Regions from separate parts of the Arthrobacter sp. LjRoot78 genome, predicted to be linked through region 3. Evidence: riboswitches for the same ligand, from Rfam matches in the RefSeq annotation. Region 3 holds a riboswitch; each other region holds the start of a gene.
The links. A riboswitch is a leader RNA that binds a small molecule or an ion and turns the genes downstream of it on or off. The one in region 3 is predicted to bind thiamine pyrophosphate.
Positions count from the first base shown of each region.

Region 1 (4,205 bases), 340 kb from region 3:
TCCGATTGCCGACTGGATGGCGTCCTTCGGCACTGTGCCGTCAAAGGGCGTATAGCCGGCGCCCCGGAACAACATGCCGGCGGAATGCAGGATGGCCAGCTGCCTGGGGTCCGTGGGATCAAGGGAGCGCAGGTACTCCCCGTAGCTCGCCCGGCCGTCCCAGGGCTTTCCGAGCGCGTTCGTCTGCCGTTTGAAGTGCAGGAGCGAGCGTTCGTCGGGCGAAGGCATGGTCCGCAGGATCCCCACTTTGCCTTCCAGCATCAGGTCCGCCGCAGCCATGCCGGTCATGAGGGAGATCTGGGCGTTCCAGTCCTCCACCGGAAGGGACGGAGCAGCGACAATGCGGTAGCCGCCGTCGGGCAGCTGTTCAATGTCCTGTTCCGGCATGTTCAGGCTGGCTCCGCCGCGCAGCCTCTCCAGTTCCACCCGCTTGAGCCCCACTTCCTTGAGCAGCTGCAGGACGGGGGCGGCAGTGCCGGCATCGAGTTCGGCCTGGACGCCCTTGTAGCTGAGCTTGGCACGGCTCCGGATTTTGGCACGGCGCACCAGCACTGACTGCACGCGGGCCCCCGCGTCCAGGCTGAACTCCCAGACGAAAGCGGAGCACATTTGTCCGGCCAGCAGGCTGCCCGCCTGTTCGCTGATGACTTCCGGGTGAAGCGGAATCCGGCCGTCCGGGGCGTAGAACGTCTGCCCCCGGCGGCGTGTTTCGGCGTCCAGCGCCCCGCCGGGTGCCACAAAGGACGGCACATCGGCGATGGCGTAGAAAACCTTGTACCCGTCGCCTGACCGCTCGATGAACAGGGCCTGGTCCAGGTCCGTGGACGACGCCGGATCTATGGTCACAAAGCCCACATCCGTGAGGTCCAGGTCCGGCATCTTGTGTTCCGCAATGGCCGCCAGCGCATCCTGAAGGACATCATCAGGAAACGGCCCCGGCAGCTCCAACTCCGTACGGAGCGCGTTCAACGCGTCGGCCAACCGGTTGGTCTGTTCGTGGACACTTGGAGTCAGGCGATGATGGGACACGAAAGTCAGGTTAGCTCCATTTCCGCCATTAGTCTTGGACGATGAGCTCAACCCCGGCTGACACTGCTCGCTACAACCGCTTCGTCGCGGACCTGTTCGGAATGATGGCCTACGGCGAGCTTTCGGCCTTTGAGCGGTTTGCCGCCGACGCACGGTATTCACCCACCCTCCACGACCGGGCGGTGCTCGGCAGGATAGCCGTAGTGGAGTTCCGGCACTACGAACTGGTGAGCGCCCGGCTCGAGGCCAGGGGGATCGACGCCGAGGACGCCATGTTGCCTTTCCAGCCAGCCGTGGACTACTTCCATTCGCGGACACGCCCGGCCGACTGGTACGAATCGCTGATGAAGGCCTACGTCATCGACACGGTCTCTGCCGACTTCTACCGGGCCATCTCACAATACGTCGACGCCGAAACGCGGGAACTCATCGAACAGATCCAGGCCTCCGATGAAACGACGGAGGTTCTCCGCGACCGGCTCAAGGGTGCCCTCGCCGATGATCCCAGGCTCGCCTCCAGGCTGGCGCTGTGGGGCAGGCGGCTGCTGGGCGAAGCCCTGACCCAGGCGCAGCGCGTCAGCTATGAGCATGCGTTCCTGGGAAGCCTGATCGGCGGCGAGGACACCGCCGAGGCGAAAGACCTGGTCAGCGGCCTGATCGCCGGGCTGGCGGAAAACCACTCCAAGCGGATGACGCAGCTCGGACTGACCGGATAGTCAGGATGCGCCGGTGTCGAGCGCTTCGAGCAGTGACCGCGCGGCCGCGGCGGGATCGTCCGCCTCGGTGATGGCGCGGACCACCACAATCCGCTGCGCCCCTGCAGCCACCACCTGCTCAACGTTGCCCAGGTCAATGCCGCCGATGGCGAACCACGGAACCGTCGTCCCGGCGGCCGCTTCTTTGCCGGCGGCGCTTGCCGCGTAGCGGAGCAGGTCGAGGCCGACGGCGGCCCGCCCCGGCTTCGTGGGGGTGGCCCAGACCGGCCCCACGCAGAAGTAGTCCAGTCCTCCGGTACCGCGGGATGCGGCCCTGGCGGCGTCGATCTGCCCGGTGCTGTGCGTTGACAGGCCGATGAGGGCTTCGTTGCCGAGGAACTTCCGGGCCGCCGCCAGCGGAAGATCCTTCTGTCCGATGTGGAGCACGGGCGCGCCGGAAAGCGAGGCGATGTCCGCGCGGTCGTTGACCGACCACAGGCGCCCGTGGCGGCGCGCAGCGGACTCCAGCACAGCAAGAAGTTCGAGCTCTTCGGCCGCCTCCAGGTTCTTGTCGCGGAGCTGGATGATGTCGACGCCACCGGCGTAGGCGGCATCCACGAAGTCTTCGAAATCGCCGCGGTCCGTGCGGGCGTCAGTGCAGAGGTACAGGCGGGCATCGGTGAGGAGAGCTTGCTCGGTCATGGCACCAGCCTAGTTCCCCTAAACTGGGGGAGTACCGCGGGAGCCCGCAGCAGCTGTCACAAAGCTGCAGGGCTGAGAGGGCGTCAGAGCCGACCGCTTGACCTGATCCGGTTAGTACCGGCGTAGGGAAGGATGACTATGGCCCCGCATACCCCAGCAGGCAGCCCCGCCGCGCGCAGCCGCGACATCAGCGCCGACGTCGCCGTGGTTGGCGGCGGAATCATCGGCCATGGCATCGCCTGGGAGGCCCGGCAGTCGGGCCGGTCCGTGGTGCTCATCGATGACGCGCCCGGTACGGGAGCGAGCTGGGCCGCCGCCGGCATGCTGGCACCGGTCAGCGAACTCCATTACCAGGAGGAGGACCTCCTGGAGCTCATGCTTCACTCCTCCGGGCTGTGGCCCGCGTTTGCGGCGAGCCTTGAAACCGAGGGGGTTCCCGGGGAATCCGGCAGCGGCGGCCGGGACACCGGCTACCTCACGACGTCGACCCTCGCCGTGGGGGCCGACGCCGCCGACCGCCGCGCGCTCGCCGACCTGCGCGGCGTCCAGCTGTCGAGCGGCCTCACCGTGGAACCGCTGACCGTCAGGGAAGCGCGGGCACGGGAGCCGTTGCTGAGTCCCGGGATCTCCTGTGCCTTCGACATCCCGGCGGACCACCAGGTGGATCCCCGAAAGCTCCTCGCCCTCATCGCGGAGTCGCTGGCAGGTTCCGCCGTGCGCCGGCGGGCGGCCGGCCTGCTGTGGGAGGACGGGCGGGTCAGCGGCGTCAGCCTGGCCGGGGGAGGTGCAGTGCACGCAGCGGAGACGATTATTGCCAACGGGCTGGAGTCTGCGTCCCTCGGCGGGCTGCCCGCGGGACTGAAGCTGCCCCTCCGCCCGGTGTACGGGGACATCCTGCGGCTGCGGGTCCCCGCCTACCTGCGGCCGCTGCTGACATCCACCGTCCGCGGCATGGTCCATGGGGTTCCCGTCTACATCGTGCCCCGGCAGGACGGAACCGTGGTGATCGGGGCCACGCAGCGTGAAGACGCCCTCCCGGGGGCAGACGCTGCGGACCTTGGAGCCGGACACGCAACGCCGGTCCGTTCAGCCGTTTCAGCCGGCGGCGTCTACCAGCTGCTCCGTGACGCGCAAGTGCTGGTTCCGGCCGTCGCCGAACTGGAACTCCTGGAAGCCACGGCAAGGGCGCGTCCGGGAACGCCGGACAACGCGCCGCTGCTGGGGCGCGTAGCCGCTGCGGGAACCGGCAAGGACGTCGAAGGGCTGATCATTGCCACCGGATTCTTCCGGCACGGCGTCCTGCTCACTCCTGCGGCAGCGTCCATCTGCAGGGAGCTCATGGACGGCACCGCCGACGTCCGCTGGGCGCCTTTCCGGCCCGACCGGTTTTCCGGCCTTTCGCCAACGCCGGCAACACCGGCAACGCCACCGAACATCGTCACAATTGACCCGAACAAGGAAACAGCATGAACATCACACTGAACGGCACCGTCCATGCGGTGGACGACGGAGCGTCTGTCACCACCCTCATCAGCCAGGTCACTGGCAGGAACCTCGCCCCCAACGGGCAGGCCGCCGACGGCCGGAAGCTGGGCGTCGCAGTGGCCCGGAATTCCGAGGTGGTGCCGCGCAGCCAGTGGTTCGTCACGGCGCTCGCCGAGGGCGACGACGTCGAACTCGTTACCGCGGTACAGGGAGGTTGAGCATCATGGCAGGAACTACGGTTGCCGGCGTGGCAGGGACGGCACGGCACGCGGCGGCGGACCCCTTCATCGTGGA
Region 1 covers NZ_CAXUTG020000001.1:3,052,809-3,057,013, reverse strand. Annotated here, with positions in the region: gene ACSQ1X_RS14170 (RNB domain-containing ribonuclease) at 1-1,029, opposite strand, end outside; gene ACSQ1X_RS14165 (ferritin-like domain-containing protein) at 1,071-1,745, shown strand; gene thiE (thiamine phosphate synthase) at 1,746-2,426, opposite strand; TPP riboswitch at 2,453-2,572, shown strand; gene thiO (glycine oxidase ThiO) at 2,565-3,896, shown strand; gene thiS (sulfur carrier protein ThiS) at 3,893-4,129, shown strand; gene ACSQ1X_RS14145 (thiazole synthase) at 4,135-4,205, shown strand, end outside.
Region 1: it holds a riboswitch for thiamine pyrophosphate, as region 3 does, so the genes downstream of both, thiO (glycine oxidase ThiO) here and thiC (phosphomethylpyrimidine synthase ThiC) in region 3, are expected to answer to the same signal.

Region 2 (4,205 bases), 100 kb from region 3:
CGACCCGCCCAACACCGTGACCCGCGTCCGTGCGCCCCGGGCCATCAGCGAGGCGCCGGTCAACAACCGCGTCACGTCCGTCAAGGGCTCCACCCGGCTTGAGGCCAAGAAGCAGCGCCGCCGCGAATCACGCGACACCGGCCGCCGCCGTACCGTGATCACCGAGGCGGAGTTCCTGGCCCGCCGTGAATCCGTGGACCGCCAGATGATCGTCCGCCAGCGAGACGACAGAATCCAGATCGGCGTCCTGGAAGACGGCGTCCTGGCCGAGCACTTCGTTTCGAAGACCCAGCAGGACTCCCTGATCGGCAACGTATACCTGGGCAAGGTCCAGAACGTCCTGCCCTCGATGGAAGCCGCTTTCGTGGATATCGGACGCGGCCGCAACGCCGTACTGTACGCCGGCGAGGTCAACTGGGACGCCGTCAACCTCGAGGGCAAGCAGCGCCGGATCGAGAACGCGCTGAAGTCCGGCGACTCCGTACTGGTCCAGGTCACCAAGGACCCGGTCGGCCACAAGGGCGCCCGCCTCACGAGCCAGATCTCCCTGCCCGGCCGCTACCTCGTCTACGTTCCCGGCGGTTCCATGACCGGGATCTCCCGCAAGCTGCCCGACGTCGAGCGCAACCGCCTCAAGCGGATCCTCAAGGACCGCCTTCCGGAAGATGCCGGCGTGATTGTCCGCACGGCCGCCGAGGGCGCGTCCGAGGAAGAGCTGACGCACGACATCAACCGCCTGCGCGCCCAGTGGGAAGGCATCGAGGGCCAGGCCACGTCCACCAAAATCCTTGCGCCGGAGCTTCTCTACGGCGAACCGGACCTCACCATCAAGGTAGTCCGCGACGTCTTCAACGAGGACTTCTCCAAGCTGATCGTTTCCGGCGAGGAAGCCTGGGACACCATCGAGGCGTACGTCACCTATGTGGCCCCGGACCTGGTGGGCCGGCTCGAAAAGTGGACCAAGGACACGGACATCTTCGCGGCCTGGCGGATCGACGAGCAGATCCACAAAGCCCTGGACCGCAAGGTCTTCCTGCCTTCCGGCGGCTCCCTGGTGATCGACCGCACCGAAGCCATGACCGTGGTGGACGTCAACACCGGCAAGTTCACCGGCAGCGGCGGCAACCTTGAGGAAACCGTTACCAAGAACAACCTGGAAGCGGCCGAGGAAGTGGTGCGCCAGCTGCGGCTCCGCGACATCGGCGGCATCATCGTCATTGACTTCATCGACATGGTGCTCGAATCCAACCGCGACCTCGTGCTTCGCCGCATGGTGGAGTGCCTCGGACGCGACCGGACCAAGCACCAGGTTGCTGAAGTGACCTCGCTGGGCCTCGTGCAGATGACCCGCAAGCGCATGGGTACCGGGCTCCTGGAAGTCTTCGGCGAGCAGTGCGAGGCTTGCGCCGGCCGCGGCATTGTCACCCACGACGAGCCCGTGGAGCACCGCCGCGCCAACGTTGTGGCCGCCGAGCACCACGTGCCGCGGACGGAAGCCCAGCAGCCTCCCCGTACGGAGCGTAAGAGCCGCCGCCGGGGCAAGGGCGGCCAGCCGTCTTCCGAGGCTGCTCCGCTGACGCCGGCTCCGGTGCACCACGAGCCCACGGACGCCGAGCGCCATGCCAAGGCTGAAGCGACACGCGTGGCGTTGGCCAACATCGCAGCGGCAGCGCATGCTGCCCACCTGCACGATGCCGAGGCAGGCCATGCAGCACCTGCGGCCGCGGCCGCGGCAGCACAGGCAGTGGGCCAGGCACTGGCGGCCCAGGCACAGGGCGCCCAGGCCCCGGCCGGGCAGGTACTTTCCGGGCAAGCGGGGACGCCGGCCAAGTCGGGTCCGACGCAGGCCACCCCGTCTGCACCCGCTACGGCCCGGCCCGCTAAGGTGTCGGAAGCCGAGGTGGCTGCTGCAGGGCGGCCGGCGGCCGTCCTGACGTTCGGCGGCGAAAAAGTGGCTCTGCCGTTCGTTGAGCATGCCGGGGAAGCTCCTGCCTCCGGAGCGGCCCTGACCCTTGACCGCCTGGCTGAGGCATTCGCCCACCTTGGCGAACCTGCCGCGGCTGAGGCGCCGGCATCACCGGTTGAACCGCAGGCACCGGCGGCCCAGGTGCAGGCGGCCAAAACGCCGGCGGCGCAGGTACAGGCGGCGCAGGCTCCTGAAGCCGACTACACCGACCACACTGCGGTGCAGGGCCGGGCCCGCCGTCCCCGCCGCAACCGGAGCGCGAGCCGTGCCCAGGGCGCAGCGAACGAGACGTCCGTGGAGCACCACGAGACTGCCCCGGTCGCCGCATCAGGGCACACCCACGAAGCTAAGGCACCTGAGCCGGCAAAGAAGGACGCGCCCGCCAAAGCGCCGGCCAACGAGCCGATCATCCTTGGCGTGGGGGTCCCGGCTTCGGAGCTCTGATCCGGCAGGCTCTGATCCGGCCAGCTGACACCGCGGGTGCGGCCCGGAACAGGCGTAGCAATACGCCGGTTTCGGGCCGTACCCGCGAGTTCGTTGCAGGGAAAAGCTAGGCTAGGGGACTGACACGGGGTGCCGCGCACAGGGCCGGCTGAGATCCAGACCCGTTGAACCTGTCCGGTTAGCACCGGCGAAGGGATGTCTCCTTTGGCTTCATCATTCCTGCCCACCCCTGCCAACGCCGCAGCGCCCGCACCAGGAGGCAGCGCCCCCTTGCGCAGTACCCCGAGGGTGCTGGCCATCGCCGGCTCCGACCCGTCCGGCGGGGCGGGGATCCAGGCGGACCTCAAGAGCATTGCCGCTAACGGGGGATACGGCATGGCTGCCATTACTGCCCTGACGGCACAGAACACCCACGGCGTCCGGGCGGTCCACGTTCCGCCGGCCGGCTTCCTGACTGCGCAGCTCGAGGCCATTAGCGATGACATCAGCATCGATGCCGTCAAAATCGGCATGCTGGGCGACTCTGCGGTGATTGCCGCCGTCCGCAGCTGGCTTGGGAAAGCCCGTCCCGCCGTCGTGGTTCTCGACCCCGTGATGGTCGCCACCAGCGGGGACCGGCTCCTGCAGAAGGCTGCCGAGGAGGAACTGCGCGAACTGCTGCCCCTGGCCGACCTCATCACGCCGAACCTGGCCGAACTGGCGATGCTGCTCCGCGAACCCCTGGCGAACGACTGGGAAGCGGCACTCGCCCAGGGCAAACGCCTCGCTGCGCAGGCCGGCACCACCGTCCTTGTCAAGGGCGGACACCTCGAGGGCGGCGCGTGCCCCGACGCCCTCGTCAACACCGAAGGGCTGCTCGCCCAGGACGTTGTGGTGGTCCCGGGCGCGCGGATCGACACCAGGAACAGCCACGGCACCGGCTGTTCCCTGTCATCGGGCATGGCCACCGCGCAGGCAAGGCTGGGGGATTGGGAGGCATCCCTGCGGGCAGTGAAGCCGTGGCTGCAGGGAGCGCTCCGGGAAGCCGAAGCACTGGAGGTGGGAACGGGCAACGGCCCGGTACACCATTTCCACCATCTGGCCCCGAAGGGCCAGGATGCGCTGGCTGCAGGAGAGTTCGCAGAGGCGCTCCGGCAGGACGCCGGGCCGGACCTGGACGACATCTACGGGCTGGACTTCATCCGCGGCCTGGCCGACGGCTCCCTTACCGAGCAGCACTTCGCGTATTACCTTGCCCAGGACGCCATCTACCTGAACGGCTATTCCAGGGTCTTGTCCCGTGCCGCCGCTATTGCCCCCACCGAGGCCGAGCAGCTCTTCTGGGCACGGTCGGCACAGCAATGCTTGGAAGTCGAGTCCGAACTGCACAGGACGTGGCTCAGCACCCGGAACGTGGACGCCGCCTTGGGACCGGTCACCAAGTCCTACGTGGACCACCTGCTGGCCTCATCTGTTTCCGGAAGCTACGGAGTGCTCGTGGCCGCCGTGCTGCCGTGCTTCTGGCTGTACGCCGAGGTGGGTGCCACCTTGCACGGTCAGTTCCAGGCGGCCGGGTCGCCGTCGGGCCATCCCTACGCCGACTGGCTTCGCACGTACGCGGACGAAGAATTCGCCGCCGCCACCAGGGAAGCGGTGCGAATCACCGACGACGCCGCACAGGCCGCCTCCGAAGTGGAACGGCAGGCCATGCGGCTGGCCTTCCGGCAGTCGTGCCGCTACGAGGTGGATTTTTTCGACGCGCCGCGCGTGCATGCTGAACCGCAAAGTGTTCCAGAGCCGGTAAGGTAGTGGGGCA
Region 2 covers NZ_CAXUTG020000001.1:2,610,982-2,615,186, reverse strand. Annotated here, with positions in the region: gene ACSQ1X_RS12135 (Rne/Rng family ribonuclease) at 1-2,410, shown strand, start outside; TPP riboswitch at 2,526-2,623, shown strand; gene ACSQ1X_RS12130 (bifunctional hydroxymethylpyrimidine kinase/phosphomethylpyrimidine kinase) at 2,606-4,198, shown strand.
Region 2: it holds a riboswitch for thiamine pyrophosphate, as region 3 does, so the genes downstream of both, ACSQ1X_RS12130 (bifunctional hydroxymethylpyrimidine kinase/phosphomethylpyrimidine kinase) here and thiC (phosphomethylpyrimidine synthase ThiC) in region 3, are expected to answer to the same signal.

Region 3 (4,205 bases):
CGCATGGAGCAGAACTTGGGCCCGCACATTGAGCAGAAATGCGCAGTCTTCGCCGGTTCCGCAGGCAGCGTCTCGTCATGGAAGGCTTCAGCCGTGACAGGGTCCAGAGACAGGGAAAACTGGTCCCGCCACCGGAATTCGAACCGTGCCTTGGACAGGGCGTCGTCACGTTCATGTGCCCCCGGGTGGCCCTTGGCGAGGTCGGCGGCGTGGGCGGCGATCTTGTAGGTGATCACGCCGGTCTTCACGTCGTCCTTGTTCGGCAGCCCCAGGTGTTCCTTGGGTGTGACGTAACAGAGCATGGCCGTGCCGTAGCGGGCGATTTCCGTGGCGCCGATGGCGGAGGTGATGTGGTCATAGCCCGGAGCTATGTCCGTGACTAGCGGCCCCAGGGTGTAGAAGGGAGCTCCCTTGCAGAGTTCCTGCTGGCGCTCCACGTTTTCCCTGACAAGGTGGAACGGCACATGCCCCGGGCCTTCCACCATCACCTGGACATCGAATTCCCAGGCACGCTGCGTCAGCTCAGCCAAAGTATCCAGCTCGGCGAACTGGGCGGCGTCGTTCGCGTCCGCCGTCGCGCCGGGCCGCAGCCCGTCGCCGAGCGAGAACGCAACGTCGTACTTGGCGAAGATCTCGCACAGCTCGTCGAAGTGCGTGTAGAGGAAGTTCTCCTGGTGGTGGGCCAGGCACCACCCTGCCATGATGGATCCGCCGCGGGAGACGATGCCGGTGACGCGGTTGGCCGTCAGCGGAACGTAGCGCAGCAGGACTCCGGCGTGGATGGTCATGTAGTCCACACCCTGCTCGCACTGTTCGATCACCGTGTCGCGGAAAATTTCCCAGGTCAGTTTGTTGGCCTCGCCGTTGACCTTCTCCAGGGCCTGGTAGATGGGCACGGTGCCGATCGGCACCGGCGAGTTGCGGATGATCCATTCCCGGGTGGTGTGGATGTCGTCTCCGGTGGAAAGGTCCATCACCGTGTCGGCACCCCACTGGGTGGCCCACTGCAGCTTGTCGACCTCCTCGGCGATGGAGCTGGTAACAGCCGAGTTGCCGATGTTGGCGTTGATCTTCACAAGGAAGGCCTTGCCGATGATCATCGGCTCGGATTCCGGGTGGTTGATGTTGTTGGGGATGATGGCGCGGCCCGCGGCAACTTCGCTGCGCACCAGCTCAACATCGCAGTTTTCCCGCAGTGCGACGAACTGCATTTCGGGAGTCACCACGCCCTTCCTGGCGTAATGCATCTGCGTGACGGTCCGTCCCGCGACAGCGCGGCGGGGCACCGGCTGCGCGCCCTTCCACTCCGCGGAGGCAGCGCCTCGGCGCACGGCCGACTTCCCGTCGTCGAGGAGGTTCCGTTCCCTGCCGCTGTACGGCTCGGTGTCCGCCCTGGATTCAATCCACCGGGTCCTGAACGGTTCCAGTCCCACCACGGGATCGCTGCCGGGCCCCGCTGTCCGGTAGACCCGGAACGGCGGGTTTGCCGCGCCGCCCGGCGAGTCCTCCAAGGCAATCTCGGTCACCGGCACCCGGATCCCGGTGGCTTCGTCGGCGATGAAGGCCAGTGAATGGGACTTCAGGGACTGCGTTTCATGAGTGCCCGCCTGGCCGGCGGTGGATCCATTTTGGGCACGGGACAGCTGTGTTTCTGGTGTATTCACGGAATACTCACTTCCTTCGCCGGCATTACCCGGACAGGTTCAACGGTCGCAGGCCGCGTCAGCCCGATCTCAGCCCCTGCAGGGGCACCCGTGTGGTCGTAGACGAAGCTACCACAGGCCCGGGCAGCGTCCACGTCACACGACGTTCACATCCAACGACCGGAACCGGCGGTCTAGGCTTGAGGCATGCGTGGAATCATCGAATTCACCGGAACGGTGCTGACCGCTCCAGACCAGGAACGGGACGGCCTCTGGGCCGTGGACGGCAGGCTGACGTTCAGTCGGCCGGCGGGTCCGCCGGATGTGGTGCTGGATGGCTGGGTGCTTCCGGGCCTCGTGGACGCACACTGTCACATCGGTCTTGGACCTGACGGCGATGTGTCCGAGTCCATCGCCGAGGAGCAGGCCGTCACGGACCTGATGGCCGGCACGCTGCTGGTCCGCGACGCGGGAGCGGTACATGACACGCGCTGGATCCAGCAGCGTCCGGAGCTGCCGCGGATCATCCGGGCGGGACGCCACATTGCCAGGACCCGCCGCTATCTGCGGGGATTCGCCGTCGAAGTTGAGCCGGACGGACTGGTCGAGGCGGTGCGCAAGCAGGCGCTCGCGGGTGACGGCTGGGTCAAGATCGTGGGGGACTGGATCGACCGCGACGCCGGTGACCTTTCGGCGTCGTTCCCCGCCGCCGTGGTCCGGGATGCTGTCCGCGCCGCCCACGATGAAGGTGCCCGGGTGACGGCGCACTGTTTCGCCGAGGAGACGCTGGATGACATGCTCGACGCCGGCATCGACTGCATCGAACACGGCACCGGACTCCTGCCACGGCACATACCCCGCTTCGTGGAACAACGCGTCCCGATTGTTCCCACGCTGATCAATATTGCGACGTTCCCGGACATCGCGGCCCGGGCGGAAGCAAAGTTTCCGGTTTACGCAGCACACATGCGCGCCTTGTGGCAGCGGCGGAACGAGCGGATTGTGGAAGCTTTCGAGGCGGGCGTGCCGATCTACGCCGGGACAGACGCGGGCAGCGTCATCGGCCACGGCCGGATAGTGGATGAGATCCATGCGCTCCACACCGCCGGCCTGCCGGCGGCGACGGCGCTCGACGCGGCGTCGTGGGGCGCCCGGAAGTGGCTGGGAGCGGACGGTATCGCCGAGGGTGCCAGCGCCGACGTCGTACTGTGCGAACAGGACCCCAGGATCAATCCGGAAACGCTGCGGAACCTCACCTACATCATTCTTCGCGGTCGGCAGCTCCACCAGGAATAAATTGAAGGTTCAAGTAATTTAACTCTATGTAAGCGTCACCGGAGGACCGGAGGCGGAGTTTCGGGAGTTTGGAGTTGCCATGACCACAGAATCCAGCAAGGACCTGCTGCCGGCGGATCTCGCCATGGGCACGGTGATGCTCAAGGTGGGGGACATGAAGCTGATGACCGATTACTACCAGCGCGCGCTCGGGCTGGAGGTCGTGGCTGAGCAGGATGGCGGCGTGTACCTTGGCCGGCGCGGAACGCCCCTGGTCCATCTCGCACCCGCACCCGGGCTCAACCTTCCGGCCCGGGGTGAAGCCGGACTGTTCCACACGGCCCTGCTCTTCGGGGACAGGCCGGCGCTCGCTGCCACGGTGGCTTCAGCGGCCCGGTATGAGCCGCGGCTGTTCACCGGGAGCGCCGACCACCTCGTCAGCGAGGCTTTCTACTTCAGCGACCCCGAGGGCAACGGCATCGAGCTGTACTGGGACCGTCCCCGTAGCGACTGGTCCTGGGAGGGGACCAATGTGGTCATGGACAGCCTTGCCCTCCCGCCGCAGCGGTTCCTGCAGGAATTCCTGACCGAGGAAGCGGTAAGCGGGCAGCGTGAGGCGCATGCCGGCGTCGGGCACGTCCACCTTCAGGTGGGCGACGTCCAGTCGGCCCATGACTTCTACGTGGGCACCCTTGGTTTCGAGAAAACCGCCGGATGGCACGGGCAGGCCCTGTTCGTCTCCGCCGGCGGCTACCACCATCACATGGCAATGAACGTCTGGAACAGCCGCGGCGCAGGGCCCCGTAAGGACACCCTTGGCCTGGGCGAAGTCCTGATCGAAGTGCCGGGAACGGACGACGTCGGCGCGCTCGCCGACCGTTTGCGGGTTGCCGGTGCGGCGTCCCACCACACGGGAGCGGAGCTGCGTTTCGAGGATCCGTGGCGCAACCGGATCCGCGTCGCCGTCCGCTGAGGCGTCGCTGACCTGCGCGTCCTTCTGCGTTAGGCTGATTCCGGAAGTCCGGGGCAGCTGCGAAGGTGCCCGACGGGACCATTGCAGCGCCGACGGAATGAGGATGATTTCCATGGGTTTCACTGAAATCTTTGTTTCCACCCACGATGAGGCGCTCAAGCGCGCGGGGGCACTTGAGGGCGGCGGGCCCGCGGCTCCGGACTCGCTGCGGATTCCGGACATCAGCGATTTCGAGATTGAGCAGCTCGGCGACCTGGCAGGAGCGGCCGTGCACGCGGCTGGGGCGGACTATGAACTCGCCATGGTGGACGTGG
Region 3 covers NZ_CAXUTG020000001.1:2,714,954-2,719,158, reverse strand. Annotated here, with positions in the region: gene thiC (phosphomethylpyrimidine synthase ThiC) at 1-1,664, opposite strand, end outside; TPP riboswitch at 1,659-1,766, opposite strand; gene ACSQ1X_RS12660 (amidohydrolase family protein) at 1,851-2,939, shown strand; gene ACSQ1X_RS12655 (VOC family protein) at 3,019-3,891, shown strand; gene ACSQ1X_RS12650 (hypothetical protein) at 4,004-4,205, shown strand, end outside.

Region 4 (4,205 bases), 1.6 Mb from region 3:
TGATCGAACGCCGCGGCGGAAGCTCGTCGATCGACCGGGTGGCCGGCCTGGCCAAGCTGTCCCCGATCCTGGCCCTGCTGTTCTTCATACCCGCCATGAACCTGGCCGGAATCCCGCCGTTCTCCGGCTTCCTGGGCAAGCTCGGGCTGCTGCAGGCCGGCGTGCAGCTCGGCACCCCGCTGGCCTACGCCCTGGTGGTCGGAGGCGTCGTGACCAGCCTGCTGACGCTCCTTGCCGTCGCCCGCGTGTGGAACCGCGCATTCTGGCGCAAGCCCGAGGACGCAGAGAACCCCGACCCCGTGCTGCTGGCGGCCCCCGAGGACTCCGACACCGGCGACCGGGCGGGCAAACGCAACGTCACGCTCCTGCCGCGGACCATGGTGGGATCAACCCTGGGGCTCGTTGCCTTCGGCGTGGCGCTCACCGTCTTCGCCGGGCCGCTCTTCAGGGTGGCGGACCAGTCGGCCGTGGACATGCTGGACAGGTCCTCCTACATCCAGGCGGTGCTGGGCGAAAACGCTCCCGTGCCCCCGATCGCGCAGCCTGAACCTGCGGTCCCGCAGCCGGAAGGCCCGCAGCCGGAGGGCCAGAAATGAACCGCCGACGGATCTCTATCCGGCAGGAACTGCCCCTCCTCGTCTGGCTCGTGTTTGTCTGGTGTGCGCTGTGGCAGGACTTCAGCCCCGGAAACCTCCTGTTCGGCGCCCTCATCGCCGTGGTGGTGGCGCGGTTGTTCTACCTGCCCCCGGTGGAACTGGGCGGCCGGTTCAGCATTGTGCGTGCCGTCCCGTTTGCCATCGTCTTCCTTGGCAAGGTGGTGGCCGCCAGCTGCCAGGTGCTGTACCTGGCAGTGGCCCGCGGCCCCAAGGTGACCAACGCCGTCGTCGCCGTCCAGCTCCGCAGCCATTCGGACCTGATGGTCACTGCCACCGGCCACGTCATCTCGCTGATTCCCGGCTCACTGGTGGTGGAGGTGGACCGCTCCACGTCCACGCTCTACATCCACGGGCTGAACGTGCGGAGCGGGGAGGACATCGTGAGCCTGCGCAAGGAAGTCCGGGATGCCGAGGCAGCACTGATCAGGATCATGGGCACGCGTGAAGAACTGGCCGCACTGAAACAGGAGGTGGGCGCATGATGGAAGTCGTCCTGACCGTAACGGCCGTGATCCTGTCACTGGCGGCAGCGGGCGCCATTGTCCGGATCGCCATCGGCCCGTCGCTGTTGGACCGGGTGCTGGCCTCGGACGTGCTGCTGGCCATCATCGGGGCCACGCTCTGCATCGACATGGCCGTGAACCGGCACCTGAACAACCTGATGCTGCTGGTGGCGCTGTCCATCATCGGGTTCATCGGGTCCGTCACGGTGGCGCGCTTCGTGGCCGACCGGCGGGAGCACCCCAATGAATCCTGAACCATCCGCCGTCGACACCATCATTGACGCAGTCTCGGCCGTTTTTATGGTGGTGGGCGCCGTGATGTCCCTCGGCGCGGCCATTGGCCTGTTGCGCTTCCCCGACCTGATGAGCAGGATGCACGCCGCCACCAAGCCGCAGGTGCTGGGCCTATTCCTGCTGCTGGCTTCGGTTGGCCTGCAGCTGCGGACCTGGTGGGTGTGGCCCGTGCTGTTCGTGGCGTGGATCTTCCAGGTCCTCACCGTTCCCGTGTCCGCGCACATGGTGGGCCGGGCCGGCTACCGCACCAAGCACCTGCACAGGGAGCTGCTGACGACGGACGAGCTGGAGGCCGTGGTGCAGAAGGCAGCGGACAAGAAAACCGCCGATAGGCAGGACCCGGGCAGGCAGGACTCAGGCAGGCAGGACCCGGACAAACGCGCAGCGCACGACGACGGTCCCGCCGATGACGGCGCCCCAGCCTAGGGGGACCCCGTAGGAAGGTTGGGGCCTAGACGATGTCCTGGCTCTTGGCGAAGCGGGTGATGGCACGCTGCGTGCCCCGGTTGGCCAGGACCTGGATGATGGCGCTGACAGCCGCGGAGATCAGCGCAAAGGTCAGGGCGCTGCGCAGGGTGGTGGGGACGTCGTTCTTGTCGCCCTTGGGGGGCTTGCGGCCGGTGACCTTTTCCCAGACGACGTCAACGGCCTTCGTGCCGGCGAATCCGGCCAGCAGGCTCACTCCGGTTCCAAGCAGCTTGATGAAAAAACTCATTCCAGTACCCCTTACAGGTGGGAGACGGCGGAAACAGGGCTTCCCCTAGCCTAGCCGCATCAGCCCGCCCCCATCACCGCGCATTGTGACAGTCGGCCCCGGGATTTCGCGGGCCTGCGGGTGTAAACTGAGCCACGCCCATAAGGGCGAATTAATACGACAGGGGAGCGTCGCCGTCGGGGTCACTGGAGCAGTCCAGGAACCGGAGGCGGGCGCTGAGAGTGCGGGCAGCCGCAGACCCTCGAACCTGATCCGGTTAGTACCGGCGCAAGGGAGTCGAGTTCTCAGAGTGTCCGGCAGCAGGCGGCGGAAGCCGCGGCCCTGGCCGGGAAACACTCTCCCCTCCTGTACCTCAGGAGGACGACATGACTGATATTTCTGCAAAGCAGGCGTTGCCGCACAGCAAGTACACCTGGCGCGTGGTGGACATTGTGGTGGCTGCGTTGATCGCAGTGGCCGGCGGCGTCATTTTCTGGGCCTGGTCCCAGGGGGCCGCCGCCGTTTCGCCGGCCATGAACGCCGTTTACCCGCCCCTGACCGGCCTCATCGCCGGCGGCTGGATGATTCCCGCCGTCCTGGGCATGCTGATCATCCGCAAGCCCGGAGCCGCCCTGTTCTGTGAAACGGTGGCTGCCACCGGCGAGCTGATCATGGGCTCGCAGTACGGCGCCTCGGTGCTGTTCTCCGGCTTCGTGCAGGGGCTCGGCGCCGAAATCATCTTCGCGGTGTTCGTTTACAAGAAGTTCAACCTGCCCGTTTCGTTGCTGGCCGGTGCCGGTGCAGGCCTCTTCTGCGGCCTGAACGACTCGTTCGCTCCGTGGGGCTGGAACATCGCCTACGCTGCCGGCGACAAGCTCGCTTACATCATTTTCACCGCCATTTCCGGCGCCATCATTGCCGGTGCGCTGTCCTGGGTCGCCACCCGCGGCCTGGCCCGGACCGGTGTGCTCAGCTCCTTTGCCTCCCGCAAGGCAGCAACGGAGCCCGTCTTCTCCTGACGAACGCACCCCGCTCATGACATCTTCGGACAACGTCCGCCCGGCAGCGGTCACGGCACGCGGCTGGGGCTGGCGGCACGCCGGCCGGTCCCGGCCCGCCGTCCGCGGCCTGGACCTGGACATTCAGCCGGGCGAACGCGTGCTGCTGCTGGGCCCCTCCGGCGCCGGCAAATCGACGCTGCTGCACGCCCTCGCCGGCGTGCTCGGCGACAGCGACGCCGGCGCCCACCACGAGGGCGTGCCGGACGCCGACGACTCAGACGAGACGGGCACCCTCCTGATCGACGGCGCCCCGCCGCGTGCACAGCGCGGCCGCGCCGGCCTGATGCAGCAGGACCCCGAGACGCAGGTGGTCCTTTCCCGCGTGGGGGACGACGTCGCCTTCGGCGCCGAGAACCTTGCCGTGCCTCGTGCGGACATCTGGACACGCGTGGGAGAAGCGCTCGACGACGTCGGGCTGGCCCGCCTGCCGCTGGACCACCCGACGTCGGCCCTTTCCGGCGGACAGAAGCAGCGCCTGGCGCTCGCCGGCATCCTTGCCATGCGCCCGGGACTGCTGCTCCTCGACGAGCCCACCGCCAACCTTGACCCCGCAGGGGTCCTGGAGGTCCGGGACGCCGTGGGCCGGTGCTTGGACAAGACCGGGGCAACGCTGGTGGTGGTGGAACACCGGGTGGGCGTGTGGAAAGACCTGGTGGACCGGATCGTGGTGCTGCAGCCGGGTTCGGCCACGGATTCCGCAGTGCTCCTGGACGGGCCGCCGGACCAGGTCCTGGCAGAAGCCCGGGACATGCTCGTTGCCGCCGGCGTCTGGGTGCCCGGGTACGTGCCCGCCACCCGGGCACGGTCCGGTGCCGCACTGGTGGGTGCCGCGGGAGCGCACGGTGCGGGAGTGAACGGCGCGGGAGTGCCGGCGGCCGCGGGTGTGCCCGGTAACGGGAACCTCCTGCTGGCCGCGGAGCGCCTAGCCGTTTCCCGCGAACGTCCACGCCGGCGCCGGTTCAAGGCGGTTCCGCCGGTACCGGTGCAATCCGGCATT
Region 4 covers NZ_CAXUTG020000001.1:4,299,275-4,303,479, reverse strand. Annotated here, with positions in the region: gene ACSQ1X_RS20045 (Na+/H+ antiporter subunit D) at 1-596, shown strand, start outside; gene ACSQ1X_RS20040 (Na+/H+ antiporter subunit E) at 593-1,138, shown strand; gene ACSQ1X_RS20035 (monovalent cation/H+ antiporter complex subunit F) at 1,135-1,413, shown strand; gene mnhG (monovalent cation/H(+) antiporter subunit G) at 1,403-1,879, shown strand; gene ACSQ1X_RS20025 (DUF4235 domain-containing protein) at 1,905-2,168, opposite strand; TPP riboswitch at 2,320-2,460, shown strand; gene ACSQ1X_RS20020 (ECF transporter S component) at 2,534-3,166, shown strand; gene ACSQ1X_RS20015 (ABC transporter ATP-binding protein) at 3,183-4,205, shown strand, end outside.
Region 4: it holds a riboswitch for thiamine pyrophosphate, as region 3 does, so the genes downstream of both, ACSQ1X_RS20020 (ECF transporter S component) here and thiC (phosphomethylpyrimidine synthase ThiC) in region 3, are expected to answer to the same signal.